Linked DNA regions of Alkaliphilus metalliredigens QYMF. The protein of the gene in region 1 interacts with the protein of each later gene in a pairwise test. Links are inferred from orthologs where the notes say so. Each region holds a gene or a part of one and is shown on either strand. Other genes may lie near its edges. The genes, in order: AMET_RS11005 and topA.

The links.
Region 2: the proteins of AMET_RS11005 (region 1) and topA interact in binary tests that used the Escherichia coli proteins (3 or more experiments, as listed by UniProt). The link is inferred for Alkaliphilus metalliredigens QYMF from one-to-one orthologs.

What each region holds. Positions count from the first base shown.
Region 1 is NC_009633.1:2,305,311-2,312,871, forward strand. The notes cover bases 1,853-4,559. They hold AMET_RS11005 (YigZ family protein), read left to right. Parts: upstream 1,853-2,734; coding sequence 2,735-3,385; downstream 3,386-4,559. Other genes in these bases: AMET_RS10995 (DUF3189 family protein), read right to left, coding at 1,853-2,009; AMET_RS11000 (NUDIX domain-containing protein), read left to right, coding at 2,230-2,661; AMET_RS11010 (CoA-binding protein), read left to right, coding at 3,440-3,832; AMET_RS11015 (sulfite exporter TauE/SafE family protein), read right to left, coding at 3,851-4,219; AMET_RS11020 (sulfite exporter TauE/SafE family protein), read right to left, coding at 4,216-4,559. In the rest of the region: GTPase HflX, read left to right, coding at 1-835; AMET_RS10990 (HEAT repeat domain-containing protein), read left to right, coding at 862-1,542; more of AMET_RS10995, read right to left, coding at 1,539-1,852; more of AMET_RS11020, read right to left, coding at 4,560-4,584; cysK (cysteine synthase A), read left to right, coding at 4,762-5,691; nadE (NAD(+) synthase), read left to right, coding at 5,888-6,631; AMET_RS11035 (YebC/PmpR family DNA-binding transcriptional regulator), read left to right, coding at 6,769-7,482.
Region 2 is NC_009633.1:2,748,809-2,757,962, forward strand. Bases 1,117-4,062 are described here. They hold topA (type I DNA topoisomerase), read right to left. Parts: upstream 3,659-4,062; coding sequence 1,574-3,658; downstream 1,117-1,573. Other genes in these bases: codY (GTP-sensing pleiotropic transcriptional regulator CodY), read right to left, coding at 1,117-1,249; dprA (DNA-processing protein DprA), read right to left, coding at 3,731-4,062. Outside these bases: more of codY, read right to left, coding at 470-1,116; more of dprA, read right to left, coding at 4,063-4,828; AMET_RS13515 (YifB family Mg chelatase-like AAA ATPase), read right to left, coding at 4,833-6,368; eam (glutamate 2,3-aminomutase), read left to right, coding at 6,958-8,226; AMET_RS13525 (YraN family protein), read right to left, coding at 8,515-8,859; AMET_RS13530 (ribonuclease HII), read right to left, coding at 8,901-9,154. UniProt on the Escherichia coli protein: Releases the supercoiling and torsional tension of DNA, which is introduced during the DNA replication and transcription, by transiently cleaving and rejoining one strand of the DNA duplex.

The DNA.
Region 1 (7,561 bases):
AAAGCAAGGGGCAGGAATTGGGACCAGAGGACCTGGAGAGAAAAAATTAGAAACAGATAGACGACATATTCTAAGTCGAATTCATGATATTGAACAAGAGCTAAAAGAAGTAAAACAGAACAGAGAAGTACAAAGAGCCCAGCGTAAAAAATCAGAGATTCCCATTGTTGCAGTGGTAGGGTATACCAATGCAGGAAAATCAACTTTGATGAATCGGCTGCTGCAGATGAGTGAAACGTATCAGGAGGATAGAGAGGTTTTTGTTAAGGACATGCTCTTTGCCACATTGGATGTTTCTTTGCGCAAATTAGTATTTAATGAAAAGCTGACATTTATATTAACTGACACTGTGGGGTTTGTCAGTAAGCTTCCCCATGATTTAGTGAATGCTTTCAAAGCAACATTGGAGGAAGTACAGTATGCAGACTTGCTTTTACACGTAATTGATGCCTCCAATGATAATTTTGAAATGCAAAGAAAGACAACCCTAGGTGTTTTGCACGATTTGGGAGTCCAAAGCAAAAAAATCATTGATGTCTATAATAAGATAGACAAAGTTTCAGATGCCAGTGTTTTGCCTAAAGATGATAACACGCTTCATATTTCTGCCTTGAATAAAATCAACCTTGATAAATTAATTGAAAGCATTCGTCAAGAAATTGGTGTAAAGGTAATTGAATGTAAGCTTCTCATTCCCTTTGCAGATGGAAGTGTGGTATCCCAGATCCATCAAGAGGGGACGGTTCTGTCTACGGAATATGTAGAAGAGGGTGTCCTAATACATATTAAAATAGAGGATATGTATTACCAGAAGTATCAATCCTACGAAGTATAATGGGTGAATGTGGGGGGAATATCGAAATGGAGAATGGGTTGTCTATAACGATCAACTGGGGCAATGTGAAGGAATATGATGATCATTTTATTTCTTATTTGCTATTCTTAGAAGGAAAGAGTGTTTCTTTAATTAGTCAAATACGAAACTTATCAAAGGAAGAGGTAGACCAGCAGATTATTGAATCCAAAGTAAAGATGAAACAATCTAAAAAAACACAAGACTTTAGTCAAGTGTTCATGGTGCTCTTAGCCAGTACAAAAGAAGAACGATTAAACTTTTTACTTCAGAGTGATGGGCTGGTTAAAGAAGAGCTTATGAAGTATATGGTTATAAGGATCCCCACCATTGAAAATGCAGAAGATCTCATGATAGCCCTGTGGCTAGCGGGGCAACTAAAAGACAAAAGACTGCTTCCCGCCATCCATCAAGAGAGCAATCACAAGCATGGAGGCGTCAGGCGCATGGTTTGCTCAGCTCTTGGAAAAATTCAAGATCGAAGTAGTTTAGATGTTTTACATAGAGCGCTGCAGGATGGTAAACCACAGGTAAGACAATACGCTGCTAAATCCCTTGCAAGGATCGGAAATGAAAAGACCGTAACAAGACTAAAGGCACTACTTAAAAATCCAAATGAGACTGAATACGTCCAACGTGCATATGATAATACAATCAAAGAAATTCAGGAAAGATTAAAAAGAGGCTAAATAAAAGAAAGCCTCTTTTTTGTTTCTTTAACGATTTCCGTGAGATTAAAGTAAGTTTGTAGCGTGCCACGGGCCACAATAGGTCTGCCAAAGCTGACCCAATTCATTCTACGAGAACTAAATCCACCAACACGCATTAAAAAGTTGACCGTGGGCATGGTGCTGACCATGACTAGGTTAGCATCAGTCCCTTCAAGTAAGGACCAGGTTTCTTGTATAATAGGAACCACAAGATGAGGAACAAACTGTCTGCCTAGTGTATGGATTCTATGACCATCTTCATCAGTGCCACGGTAAATGATTTTTCCACGATCTTTTATCGTTAATGTATCGTAATAAGGAATGTTCAAAAGATCCTCAAGACTGGGTCTGTGATTGATTGGCAGTTTGTTTAAATGGATTGCAGATGCAGTGACTGAAGAGTGTGCCCCACCTACACAGTGATAGACAACATACACATTTTTCACCTACTTACGTTAATAATCTAGTTTCGTTTTTAGTTTTTCAAAAAGAAAGACAATTTATTTATGAATAATAGGAATAAAAAATACATATTTAGCAATAATGATATAAAAAGGGAATGAAAGAAGCGTTATGTGATTTGTGGAAATCTTCAGAATAGATGTTGTAAAATAATAGTAAATGTTGTATCATTAAGATAAGTTAAAAGGAAGGAGGATTCGTCCAATGCTGTTTAGAAACTGTGCTGGTGGCGTGGTGTTTTATGCAAATCAGGTGTTTATCTTAAAAAATGAAAAAAACGAATGGGTATTACCAAAAGGTGTAATTCGTAACGCGGACCTCCCCACAAATGTGGCGATTGATCGTGTAAAGATGGAAGCTGGAGTTGAGGCTGAAATTCTTTCCACGGCAGGAGGAACGAGTTACGAATTTTATTCTGTTACAAGGAAACAACCGGTGTGCAATCAGATTATATGGTATATAATGCGAGCTAAATCAAAACAGTTTAAAGTTAACAATGATTTAGGTTTTAAAGAGGGAGGCCTTTATCCCATAGATCAAGCCCTTGATATGATTACTTACAGTCAAGAAAAATCCCTGGTGAGTCTTTCCTACAAAAAGTACAAAGAATTTATGAAAGAAACATTAGCGGTATAAGAAGACAAAGGAAGCAGTGAGAGCTGCTTCTTTTCCATTTATAATGAATTTTACTTAAGAAGGAAGGGTATATATGATCAACCAATATCGTACATTATTGAAGTCTGGGGTGCAGGAGATTGTGATTGATAAATCAAGGTTTATTGGTTATGCAGCTCCAATTAGTAATGAAGAAGAGGCAGTGGCATTTATTGAAGAGATCAAGAAAAAGCATCGAAATGCAACGCATAATGTTCCCGTATATATTGTGGGGGAAAGAAATGAAGTACAGCGATATAGCGATGATGGAGAACCCTCTGGAACGGCAGGGGTGCCTATATTAGAAGTACTAAAGAAGGAAGACTTACGAAATGTGGTCGTTGTTGTGACAAGGTACTTTGGTGGAATCAAGCTAGGAACCGGTGGATTAGTAAGAGCCTATACAAAAGGTGTTAGGGTGGCCCTAGATGCAGGAAAAATCATTTTAAAAAAAATGTATGAAACCATGTCTGTAACCGTTGATTATACCCAGTTAGGCAAAGTGCAAAATGAAATTTTACAACATGGATACACGATTAAAGAAACCAAATATGATGAAGCTGTACACTTTATTGTATATGTCAAATTAGAAGATGTCAGCGATTTTAAAAAACAGATCGTTGAGTGGACAAGTAGTCGATGTGAATTGAATATAGTTGAAAAAGGATACTTAACTGAGATAGATGGAGAAATTATAATAGAATAGAATGTGAAAAAAAGGGTATAAGTATTAGGAAAGTAAAAAAGGAGGTCAATACCTATGGATCAAGTTGAAAAGAATAAAGAAGAAATGTTAAAACTAAAAACATGGGCTGTTGTTGGAGTCACACCAGATGAGGAGAAGTTTGGTTATAAGATTTATCAAAAACTTAAAAATCATGGATACCATGTATACGCAGTTAACCCGAAATATGATTCTGTAGAGGGAGATATAATCTACAACAGTTTGAAGGATCTCCCTGAAAAACCAGAATGCGTGAACATCGTGGTTAATCCTAAGGTGGCCAAGGGGGTTTTAGAAGAGGTGAAGGCTCTTGGTATACAATATGTATGGTTCCAGCCGGGCACATTCGATGAGGAAACCATTGCCCATGCTGAAGAAGCTGGACTGAACATTGTTTATTATGATTGTGTGTTAGTGGCTCTAGGGTAAACTCGAAAAAAGCAGGACTTAGCTTTCCCCTGATTTTTGCTTTCCTTTATACAGAAATTCGTAAACTCCCATTATTAATAAAAAGATTCCAAATAGTTTTCTTAAGGTATCCGATGGAAGCACTAGGGCTATTTTTGAACCGATGATTGTACCGAATATGCCAAAGGATACCAAAGGAATCGTAAAATTTAAAAGAACATTGCCATTTCTATAATGTATGAACACGGCAATAACAGCCACAGGAATAAACATTAATAAATTAACACCTTGAATACTCTGTTGCTTTAATTCCGTCAAAAAAATCAGGCCTGGAATTAGAATCGTGCCTCCTCCAATTCCCATGCCCCCTACGGCTCCTGTTAATAGACCTAATAAAAATAGAATCATGAAAATATCATCCTTATAGAAGCTAGAATCATAAAAACACCAAATGTTTTCCGTAGATAGCTAGCAGAAAACCGAGTAAGCAACTTAGAACCAATATAACTACCAATTACGGCTCCAGATGTGATTTGAAAAGTGATGGTGGGTTCAGCAAAGCCATGACGATAATATATGAAACTACTGACCATAGCAAATGGAAGAATAATAGAAATAGCTGTTGCATGGGCCTGATGTTGTTTAACACAGAAAATAAAGGTCAGGGCAGGGACGATAATTGTGCCACCCCCAGCACCGAATAGGCCATTGATAATGCCTGCTGTCAATCCAACCAGCATCATCTTAAACCAATGAATCTGTTTTTTTTTCATATGTACACCTCTGTATAACAAATTCTAGTATAGGCGATAAATAAGATGAACTACCCTTAACTTAACCATATTAGTAAAATCTATTCGCTGTCTTTCTTGACAGGTAAAGCAAGAGAACGTATAATTGCATTATATACATAAAAGCATACCGAAATACTATGGAATGGAGTGAGAAGTGTGAAAAAAGTAAACTATATTTATGATTTAATTGGAGATACCCCCTTAGTAAAACTGAATCGATTGGTAGAAGAAGACATGGCGGAAGTCTATCTAAAGCTTGAGTTCTTTAATCCAGGCAGCAGTGTGAAGGATCGTATTGCCTTAAGTATGATTGAAGATGCAGAGGAAAAGGGTCTATTGAAGCCAGGGGCCACTATTGTTGAGCCAACAAGTGGAAACACTGGGATTGGCCTAGCTATGATTGGTGCGGCAAAAGGGTATTCAGTCATTCTTGTTATGCCTGATACAATGAGCATGGAAAGGCGAAAGCTGTTGAAAGCATTTGGCGCTGAACTGGTATTGACATCGGGAGCATTAGGAATGAAGGGTACAATTGAAAAAGCTAAAGAGCTACTTGAAAAAAATCCTACCTATTACATGCCACAACAATTTGAAAATCCTGCCAATCCTCAAGTTCATCAAGACACGACGGCTAAGGAAGTATGGGAACAAACTGATGGTGAAATTGATGCATTTGTGGCTGGCGTAGGCACAGGTGGAACCATCACTGGGGTGGGAGGGTTTCTAAAGCAAAAAAATCCTAACATCAAAATCATTGCTGTAGAGCCTGAAAAATCGCCTGTAATATCAGGTGGGCAGCCGGGGCCTCACAAAATCCAAGGAATTGGAGCGGGATTCATTCCAAAAAACTTAAATGTAAATGTGATTGACCAAGTAATTCAAGTGAAAGACGACGATTCTTTGGTTATGGCTAGAAAAGTAGCAGCAATTGAGGGGATTTTAGTAGGTATTTCTTCAGGAGCTGCGGTTGTGGCAGCTTTGCAAGTAGCTAAAGAACTAGGAAAAGGGAAGCGTGTCGTTGTGATGATTCCTTCATCAGGTGAAAGATACTTAACGACTGCTCTGTTTGACTTTGACCAAGAATAATACCAATTAGACATTAAAATTAACTTAAATAAAGTTTGGATCAAAGAGAGTCTTAAATCAATTTAAGGCTCTCTTTAGAGTTGAAACAGTTGAATAAGGAAATATAACTTTCTTTAAACATTTTATTTAAGGAAATTTGCAGTAAATAAGTGGAAATGTGCTATAATGAATGAAAAATAAAGGAGTGGATTTTATCATGGAAATAGCAATGAAAGTTGAAAGGGTAGTTGCATGGTTAAGAGAACAGGTTGAAGAATCAGGTACAACGGGACTGGTAGTTGGCATTTCAGGAGGAATCGATTCAGCTGTTGTTGCGAACTTAATTTATCGGGCATTTCCTAATCAATCATTAGGTGTTATTTTACCCATTAGGAGTCATCAGGACGACATTGATGATGGATTAGCAGTAGCAATTGCCTGTGGTATTAAGCATACAACTGTTAACTTAGATAATGAGCATGAAAATGTACTCAGTAAAGCAATCAACGCTTTGCAAAAGCTAGAATTATATGATGAAAATAAACTTAGGATATCTGATGCCAACCTTCGTGCCCGCTTACGGATGAGTACATTGTATACCATAGCAAATAATGTCAACTCTCTTGTCGTTGGTACCGACAATGCAGCGGAATTACATACAGGATATTTTACTAAGTATGGAGATGGTGGCGTTGATATACTACCCATTGCTGGTTTGACAAAAAGAGAAGTATATCAGTGGGGAGAATACCTAGGGGTACCCCAGTCTGTGCTGAACCGTGAACCATCAGCGGGGCTTTGGGAAGGGCAAACTGATGAAAAAGAAATGGGAACAACCTATGAGATGATTGATGATTTCTTAGAGGGAAAAGAAGTACCTCAAAAGGATAAAGAAATTATTGAAAGGCTTCATGGCATTTCCCATCATAAAAGAGTGATGCCTCCTCTACCGAACATTTAATTGTAAGATGAGAATTAATTCGCTAGTTCGCTAGGATCATTGTATTGCGTCCTCGAAATGAATTGCATCGTAATAGGTAATATGCTAAAATTTATGTGTTGATTAGTGTCATTTACTTAAAGACAGGAGAGGATTTTGTGGGACGAATCGGTAATATTATTCAAAGAAAAGGCAAACAAGATGCAAAAAAAGCTAAAATATATACAAAGTTGGCAAGGTTAATCTCAGTTGCAGCTCGGGAGAGTGGCGGAGACCCTGAATACAATGCGGCTTTAAAAAATGCCATGGATAAAGCCAGAGCTCAAAATATGCCTAATGACAATATCGATAGAGCGATAAAAAAAGGAACTGGTGAAGCTGGTGGAAATCAATACGAGCAAATCATCTATGAAGGCTATGGACCAAGTGGGGTTGCAGTGATTGTTGAAGTATTGACGGATAACAGAAACAGAACCGCTGGAGATGTAAGACATGCTTTTGATAAGAATGGAGGGAACCTAGGGACTTCTGGTTGTGTAGCCTTTTCATTTGATCGAAAGGGTCAAATCGTAATCGAAAAAGAAGACACAATTGATGAAGAAACCTTAATGATGGGTGCCCTTGATGCAGGAGCAGAAGATTTTATAGTGGATGAAGAGGCCTATGCAATCATCACAACACCTGAAGATTTTACCATAGTAAAGGATAATTTACGACAAGAAGGTCACAAATTCTTCAGTGCAGACATCATCTATCTTCCCCAAGTGGAAGCAGAACTACCTGAAGAAGACATTAAAAAGATGAATAGACTCATTGATATGCTTGAGGACAATGATGATGTGCAAGAAGTCCATCATAATTGGAGTGTATAGGTGTCGTAACTGGAATTTGAACGTTTCGGAGTGTTAAGGTAGCTTGTTGAGTAATGATGTACATCCAGATTTCAATTGG
Region 2 (9,154 bases), 440 kb from region 1 along the record:
ATTTTACAAGAGTCCCCCAACATTGATGAAGTGCCGGTTCACAGTAGTCTGAGTCATTTTAAAATCAAAGTTACTACAGCAATATTTCATAAGATTTTATTTGACCTCATCGCACAAGGCTAAAACCAAAGGACTTTCTGATGCCTATGCTAATCACATCGATTCTAAGCCGATTTGGGCTAACGTAAACGATTATAAGCATAAACGCGCTGCCAATGCCCAGATCAAAGTAAGTGTGCCTGTGAGACAGGCTCTATTAGTATATTTCATTCTGTTCACTAGGTGTATAGTAATACTTACAGTCGAAAAAATCCAAGCTATCGAGAGGCTAATTTTAGTATATACAAGTTCATAAAGGAGGCTGAATATTTATAATTCGATTTCCAATTCGATATACAACTTTATGAAAGGTAAAAAAGTCTAAATGGCTATATTAAGCAATTTAGACTTCTATATATTATCTTTTTAACTATCTTTTTAATCGTCTTAATTCTTCTAGCAAATGATCGTTTAGAATTCGGATATGCGTTCCCTTCATTCCCAAGGATCTTGATTCAATAACACCAGCACTTTCAAACTTCCTTAATGCATTGACTATGACAGAGCGTGTAATTCCTACCCGATCAGCAATTTTACTGGCAACAAGCAATCCTTCCATACCATCAAGTTCATTAAAGATGTGCTCTACTGCTTCTAATTCCGAGTAAGATAAAGTTCCAACAGCCATCTGTACAACAGCTTTTTTTCTTGCTTCTTCTTCTATTAGTTCAGTTTTAGCTCTCAAAATTTCTAAACCAACTACGGTTGAACTGTACTCTACCATTACTAAATCTTCATCAGTAAATTCCTTTTCAAACCTCGCTAAAACAATTGTCCCTAATCGATTACCACTCCCGCTTATCGGTACGATTGTTACCAATTTATCATAACTTTCTATATCGTATTTAAAAAATTTCAGAAGTTCATCCTGGGTAATATTAAACTCAGTCTCGGTAACCTTTAACAATTGTTCATTATATTCCTCTGGAAATCTCTTTTCACCAGTACGCTCATCTACTACAATGGGACAGTCAGTAGCATCAGTCAAACTGACTCCTAACACCTTTCCCCTAGCACTTGCTACATATACATTAGCATCTAATACTTCACTTAAAATTCTACATAATTCATTGAATGAAACAGCATGATCCCCCGACTGTTGTAAAATTCGATTAATCCTTCTGGTTTTTTCCAGTAATTCACTTGCCATTTTGTTTCCTCCTTTATTCTTTTGTAATATCTAGGATCCCATAATTTATTCATTGGTAAAAAACATTTTTGTAATTATGTTCATAGCTTTTTCAAAATGTTCTGTAGGTATGCGTTGCTTGTATTTATATGTTAGCTTTTCATTACAAATCTGTCCCCATTACATCTTTATGATTAGAGAATCCTTAGGATCTTAGTAAATGTAGGGCACTATAATGAAAGTAACCCTTGCATCTATATTCCATTGTTTACTAATAAACACAAAATCAATCTTACCACATATAAATTTACCATTCAATCTATTTTTAGTTAAAAAATTAATTTATTACTTTTCATTTTCATCCTCTATGAGTCTTTCGTATTTACATTCGCTGTTGGTACACGTAATTTTTTCACTTTTTTTTGTTTTTTTATGAGCCAATATTTCATTACATTGTGGGCATTTTTCATTAATTGGTTTAGCCCAAGATACAAATCGACAGCTTGGAAAACCACTACATCCATAAAAAAGTCTTCCTTTTTTAGATTTTCTTTCTACAATCTCTCCATCTTCACACTTTGGACATTTCACATCTATTTTATGAACAATTGGTTTTGTGAAAGTACAGTCTGGATAACTAGAACAGGCTAGGAACTTACCATAGCGGCCATGCTTGATTACCATCGGGGCGTCACATTGGTCACATATTTCATCACTTTCCTCAACTAAGTGAATTTCTTCAATATGTTCTTCTGCAACCTTTAACATCTCTTCAAATGATGGATAAAAATCTTCAATTAATGATTTCCAACCTTTTTTTCCCTCTTCTATTTCATCAAGCTGATTCTCAAGTTCTGCACTGAAATGTACATCTATAATTTGTGAAAAGAAGTCCTCTAAAATCCCCGTCACCAAAATGCCTAGCTCAGTAGGTAGTAAGTTCCTTCCCTCTCGTTCTACATATCCCCTTGATAAGATTGTGGCAATTGTAGGAGAATATGTACTAGGCCTACCAATTCCCTGTTCTTCCATTGCTCTTACTAGAGATGCTTCCGTATATCTCGGTGGTGGCTGGGTAAAGTGCTGTTTAGGATCGATTTCAACGATTGAAGTCAGCTCATCCTTGTTTAATACAGGCAAATCAGTATCCTCAGAACGACTGGCAAGAGAATAAACCTTCAGAAACCCTTCAAATCTTAATCTTGACCCATTTGCTTTAAAGGTGACTCCTTCTACATCTAATGTAATTGATAATGTATCAAAGAGCGCCGGTTCCATTCGACTGGCAACGAATCGTTCCCATATTAACTTATAGAGCTTATATTGGTCTTTCTTAAGATAAGGTTTCATCACATCAGGAGATCGAGTTACATCAGTAGGTCTAATGGCCTCATGTGCATCCTGAACTGACTTCTTTCCTTTCTTAACGATTGTACTTTTTTGAAGATAGTGCTCACCAATTTTTTCTGTTATGTATTGAGCTACATGCTGAGATGCTTCTTCAGAAATCCGAGTGGAATCAGTACGAATGTAAGTCACTAAACCAACTGAGCCCTCTTTCCCTAGCTCAATTCCTTCATATAATTGTTGTGCCAGTGACATGGTCTTTTTAGTAGAATATCCTAATTTATTCGATGCCTCTTGCTGTAATGTACTTGTTGTGAAAGGGAGACTGGGATTTCTTTTCTTTTCTCCTTGCTTCACTTCTGTAATCATTAATTGCTTGTCTTTAATTTTATTAATTATTATGTTTATTTCATCTTCTGACTTAATGTCCTTATTCCCTAAATGATCACTTTGAAACTTTACTTCAAACTTTTCTTTTTGCATGTTTTGGACCTGTAAAATTAAAGACCAATATTCTTCAGGTTGAAATGCATTAATCTCTACTTCTCTGTCTTTAATCATTTTAGTCGCTACGGATTGAACACGTCCTGCACTGAGTCCTCTTCTAATTTTTTGCCAAAGAAGAGGACTGATTTTGTACCCTACCAAACGATCTAATACCCTTCGAGCCTGTTGTGCATCTACTAAATCATGATTGATCTTTCTTGGCGTTTTAATTGCACTTTTAATGGCATTTTTTGTAATTTCATTAAATTCGATTCTACATGCTTCATTTTTGTCTATATTCAATGCATTGGCCAAGTGCCAAGAAATCGCCTCACCTTCTCTGTCAGGGTCAGTCGCGAGATAAATTCTTTTTGCTTTTTTTGCTTCCGTTCTAATTTCTTTTAATACAGGTCCCTTACCTCTTATGGTAATATATTGAGGTTCATAGTCTTTATCTATGTCAACACCTAGCTTACTTTTAGGCAAATCAATTACATGACCAACTGATGCCTTCACAATATAATTTCTTTTCCCTAAAAATTTTTCAATGGTTTTTGCTTTAGCTGGTGACTCAACAATTACTAAGGATTTTGCCATTTCGATCACCTCCACTGTCCTACAACACTAACTCAGTTTGCTAGACAAAATCAATTCTTAAAGTATATCAATTTATTTGCTAACTGTAAATGTATTTCCAGATAATTGAGTAATGAATCCCTTTATTTCTAGAATTGTTAGTAACGCACTTAGTTCTGATATATGTATACCCGTACGATTGATCACTGCATCAATAGATACTGGATTTTCCTCAATCACCTTATATACAAGTATCTCCTTCTCACTAAGATCACGTTCAAGCTGCTCTGCGGTTTGAGGACTTTCCAACCGATATATCTTTTCTAAATCTTCAATAATATTAGATATCTCTAATAATGGTTTAGCTCCTTGCTGTATCAGGTTATTTGGCCCGTAGCTTTGCCCACTATTAATATTTCCAGGTACAGCGTAAATCTCTTTACCTTGGTCTATGCCGCACTCTACAGTAATCATAGCGCCACTTCTTTTCCCTGCTTCTATAATCACAACTCCGTCGGACAAAGCACTTATAATTCTATTTCTCATAGGGAAATGATGCTTCAGTGGTGGCGTGCCTGGTGCATATTCAGAAAGGATGCATCCATCACTTTCAATAATTTTATTGAAAAGCATTTGATTTGAGGCGGGATAGCATTGTTCTAATCCACATCCTAAAACTGCTATGGTGTACCCTTCCTTTTGCAAAGCACCTTGATGACTTGCTGTATCAACCCCTAAAGCCAGTCCACTGATGACACCAATATGATAAGCGGCTAACTCTTGAGCAAACTTTTGGGCTACCCACTTGCCATAGGGTGTTGCCTTTCGTGCGCCTACGATTGCAATACCTGGCTTTGCCATATTAAGTTTTCCTCTTTGATACAATACGAACGGTGGTCGATAAATATGTCTTAGCTTTTCAGGATAATTTGTATCTAGTTCAGTGATGACATGAATATGACTTCTTTCAATTTCCCGAATGGCTTTTTCATAGAACTCTATATTCCTATTTTTCATCATTCGCGAAGCAATTATGCTATGATTATGTAGACAATGAAAGATATGCTTAGATTCTGCAGTCCAGATTTCTTCAATTGATCCAAAATAATTTTTCATGAAAGACAAAACTTGATGGTCTACTCCGCCGATGTGACTTAACCAAATCAATATATCTTTTTTAGAAAGATTCATATTCTTACCTCCGGGAAAAGTGGTTTAAGTTTCGATATTGTAGGGCTTCAGCCAAATGATTTTTAGAAATAATTTCACTTTTGTCTAAGTCAGCAATGGTACGAGAAACTTTAATCACTCTGTTATGACTCCTAACACTAAGTTTCATTTTATCAAAAGCCATCTTCAATAATTCTTCGGCTTCCTTTTCTAGTACACAATACTTGTTTATCCCTATTGTATTCAATTGTGCATTAAATAAAACCTTTTCTTGTTTATATCGGTGCTGCTGTAGTTCCCTTGCTATTTGAACTCTTTTGCCAACGCACTTTGAGCTTTCCTCACTCTTATCATTATCTTTTAAATCCCCATAGGACACTGCTCTCACTTCAATCATTAAATCTATACGATCAAGTAAAGGACCTGAAATTTTATTTAGATACCGATTAATCTGATGAGCTCCACAAGTACAACTCTGCTGTCCTTCAGAACCATAATATCCACACGGGCATGGGTTCATGGCAACAACTAGCATGAAATCAGCCGGATAAGTGCAACTACTATGGGCTCTAGAAATCGAGATTACACGATCCTCTAAGGGTTGACGTAGCACCTCTAAAGCTCCTTTACTAAATTCGGGTAATTCGTCCAAAAACAGTACGCCATAATGACATAGAGAGACCTCCCCAGGTTTAGGTATTCGTCCTCCACCGGTCAGCGCAGTTACTGAGATCGTATGATGAGGACTTCTAAAAGGTCTACGGTTAACCAAACCTTTTTCAGAATCAAGGATCCCTGCGACACTATGTATTTTTGTGACTTCAAGCGCCTCTTCAAATGTCATTTGGGGCATAATTGAAGATAAACTTCTGGCAGCCATTGTTTTTCCAGCACCCGGTGGTCCCACCATCAGTAAATTATGCCCCCCTGCTGCGGCTATTTCTAAGGCACGTTTTAAATTATCCTGTCCCTTTAAGTATCTTATATCATGGTCGTATTGAGTGAATTTTTCATTTTCAAAGTGATGGCCAGTGACCGGTACGACTGTTTCTTCATTATTCAACCACTGAATCACTTCTTGTAAATGTGACACACCATATATCTCCATTTCTTCTACTAGTCGCGCTTCTTTGACATTTTCCTTTGGAAGGATTATCTTTCTATATCCCTTGTTAAACATCCCCAATAGCATGGGTAACACACCATTAACTTTATTCACTTTACCATCAAGGGAAAGCTCTCCAAGTACACAAAAATCAAAGATCATATCCATTTTTATTTGTTCTGAGGCCGCTAGTATACCTAAGGCGATCGGTAGATCAAAATGAGTTCCTTCCTTTTTAGTATCTGCAGGAGCAAGATTAATCGTTATTCGCTTCATTGGAAATGATGCGCCACTGTTTTTAATGGCAGCTCTCACCCTTTCCTTAGACTCTCGAATAGCCATATCTCCTAATCCCACGATGTTGATTGCCGGCAATCCATTGCTAATATCCACCTCTGCCTCAATTTCAGAGACATGTAACCCATAAACACCGCATGTTTTTATCTTTGCTAACATGTGTTCACTTCCCATCTATCACCATTAAGAATTCAAATACTCTATTCGATACAGAACATATTTTCCCTTTATTTTTTTGTAATTTTTTGTTTATTTAGAATTTTTAACGACTTAATAAATGAACCCTCTAGTAACTTATTTCTATTATATTTAGTGCCGTGAACAGCTCAATGAAGCTCAGATTTTGAAAAAATTATTTTTATCTATTCATAATTAAGGCTTGTTTGACATAAATATGAAATTATGATAAAATCTTATATTAATAACCGTAAAACCTCCCAGAATTTCAATACTTTCCTTTCTACCCACATCTTTTTATACCTATTATAATATATCTGTGATTGTTTATCTTTTTATATCATACGTTTGGGAAAAGTTTTTATAATTTAGGAGATCTCGCCTAAGTGTGCTTTGCCGATACAAAAAATCTAGTAAAATTTTCTGTATTAATTTAATGTGACTTTGCAATTTTTTTTGTAAATACTAGTACTACTAACTAAGTTTATAAACAGGACAATCACTTCCTCGATTATCCAAACTTTTTTTTATAGTATTATTGCTTTTAACTAAATAACAAGGAGGAGATCATGTGAATCATACCGATACAACAAACAGTCGTCAAATTTCAATCGATCGAGCTAAGCATCTAAAATTAACCATACAGGATTACTTAGAGATAAAAGACCTCATTCCCAAAGGATTATCTCGTCAAGTGGAAATCGAAGCGAAAAAGCAAAAAATCCTATCCCATTTTGGTGCTACTGAAGATAATTGGAATGATTGGCAATGGCAATTAAGCAATCGAATATCTGATGTTGATACCTTAACAAAAATAATTAAGTTAGATGATAAAGAAATTGAAGATATAAAAAAAGTAGGACAAGAATTTAGATGGTCAGTATCACCTTATTACACCACTCTAATTGATGACAATAATAAGTATTGTCCAATTAAACTTATGGCTATACCCCATGGCTACGAAATTGCCAATACCAAAGGAGATACAGATCCAATGGCAGAAGAGTTCACGAATCCTGCTGGATCAATTACACGCCGCTATCCCGATCGATTAATTATTAATGTAACCAATGAATGTGCAATGTACTGTAGACATTGTCAACGAAGAAGAAACATAGGAACTAATGATCTCCATACATCCCGAGAGGTTTTACAAGAATCGATTGATTATATTCGTGATAATCCTGAAATCCGGGATGTATTAATTACTGGTGGCGACGCATTGACCCTTTCTAATAGTATGCTTGATTGGTTATTGGGAGAATTACATGCAATTCCATCCGTAGACTATATTAGATTGGGCTCTCGTACATTGGTCACTATGCCCCAAAGAATCACAGATAAGTTGATCAATATTCTTAAAAAGTACCCACCTATTTTTATTAATACCCACTTTAATCACCCCATGGAGATTACAGAAGAGTCCAAGGCAGCATGTGATAGATTATCCAATGCGGGCATTCCATTAGGTAACCAAGCAGTTCTCCTTAATGGCATTAATAATAATAAGTTTGTCATGAGATTACTTAATCACGAACTATTAAAATGTCGTGTTCGTCCTTACTATATATTCCATGCGAAACATGTTATTGGCACTAGTCATTTTAACACGTCTGTTGATGATGGCATCGAAATCATGGAGTACTTAAGAGGCTACACATCTGGTATGGCAATTCCAACCTATATCATTAATGCCCCTGGCGGAAAAGGAAAAACTCCTATACTTCCACAATATCTAATTTCTAGAGGCTCTCATTCTATTAAAATTAGAACTTGGGATGGTGAAGTGATTGATTATCCAAATCACCCTACAATTCCAATTGAAGAAACACTAAAGTAAAATGTAACTTAGTTCAGAGGGTTCTTAACCACTGAATCATAACTGAGTCTATCTGGAGAATGTCGTGTACAGACTCTCCTTTAATAAATAGTGTGGATTTTCATGACAACTAAAATAAACCTCACAAAAAAACTAGGCTTAGCCTAGTTTTTTTGCTCTTTAAATTAAAATTTATTAGTGAAAACCTTCAACTTATCTATCTCATCATTTAACTTAGAAAATGACATACTTGTATTATATTGCTTTATTTATTTTACTCTGATCAAAACAATTATGCAATTTCCTTAGTTAAAAGGCATTATTGATATAATGTATTTTCTTTTCTTTTCCTATGATCACTTCCGCTACATCAAATCTAAAGTCATAATTTATAAGACCCTTTCTTGCAATATAATGAGAGGCGACGCGATGTAATCGCTGCTGTTTTTGCCAATTAACCGCTTCACATGGCATCCCATAGGATTGGGACCTACGTGTTTTAACCTCCACAAAGGCAATGATAGTACCTTTATATGCTATGATATCGATCTCACCGAGCTTTGTTCGATAATTTGTCTCTATGAGACGATATCCTTTTTTTTCTAAATATTGCCCAATAATACGTTCACCCAGTTCCCCTAAAGATTTACTCATTTTACCTCTACCCCTTTATCTCTCATTCCATAAATAGTCGCTTACTTTAGAATCTTCTTTAAGAAGCTCCTACGGTGTAGTTCACTAGGTCCATATTTCAACAGTGCTTCCCTATGTAGTTTTGTTCCATAGCCTTTATGCTGCGCGATTCCATAATTCGGGTATTCTTCATCCCATCTTATACATAATCGATCTCTAATTACCTTAGCTACAATAGATGCTGCAGCGATCCCTTGACTTCGATCATCACCCTTTATGATAGCGCTCTGGGGAATAGCAATATCAATATTCTCTG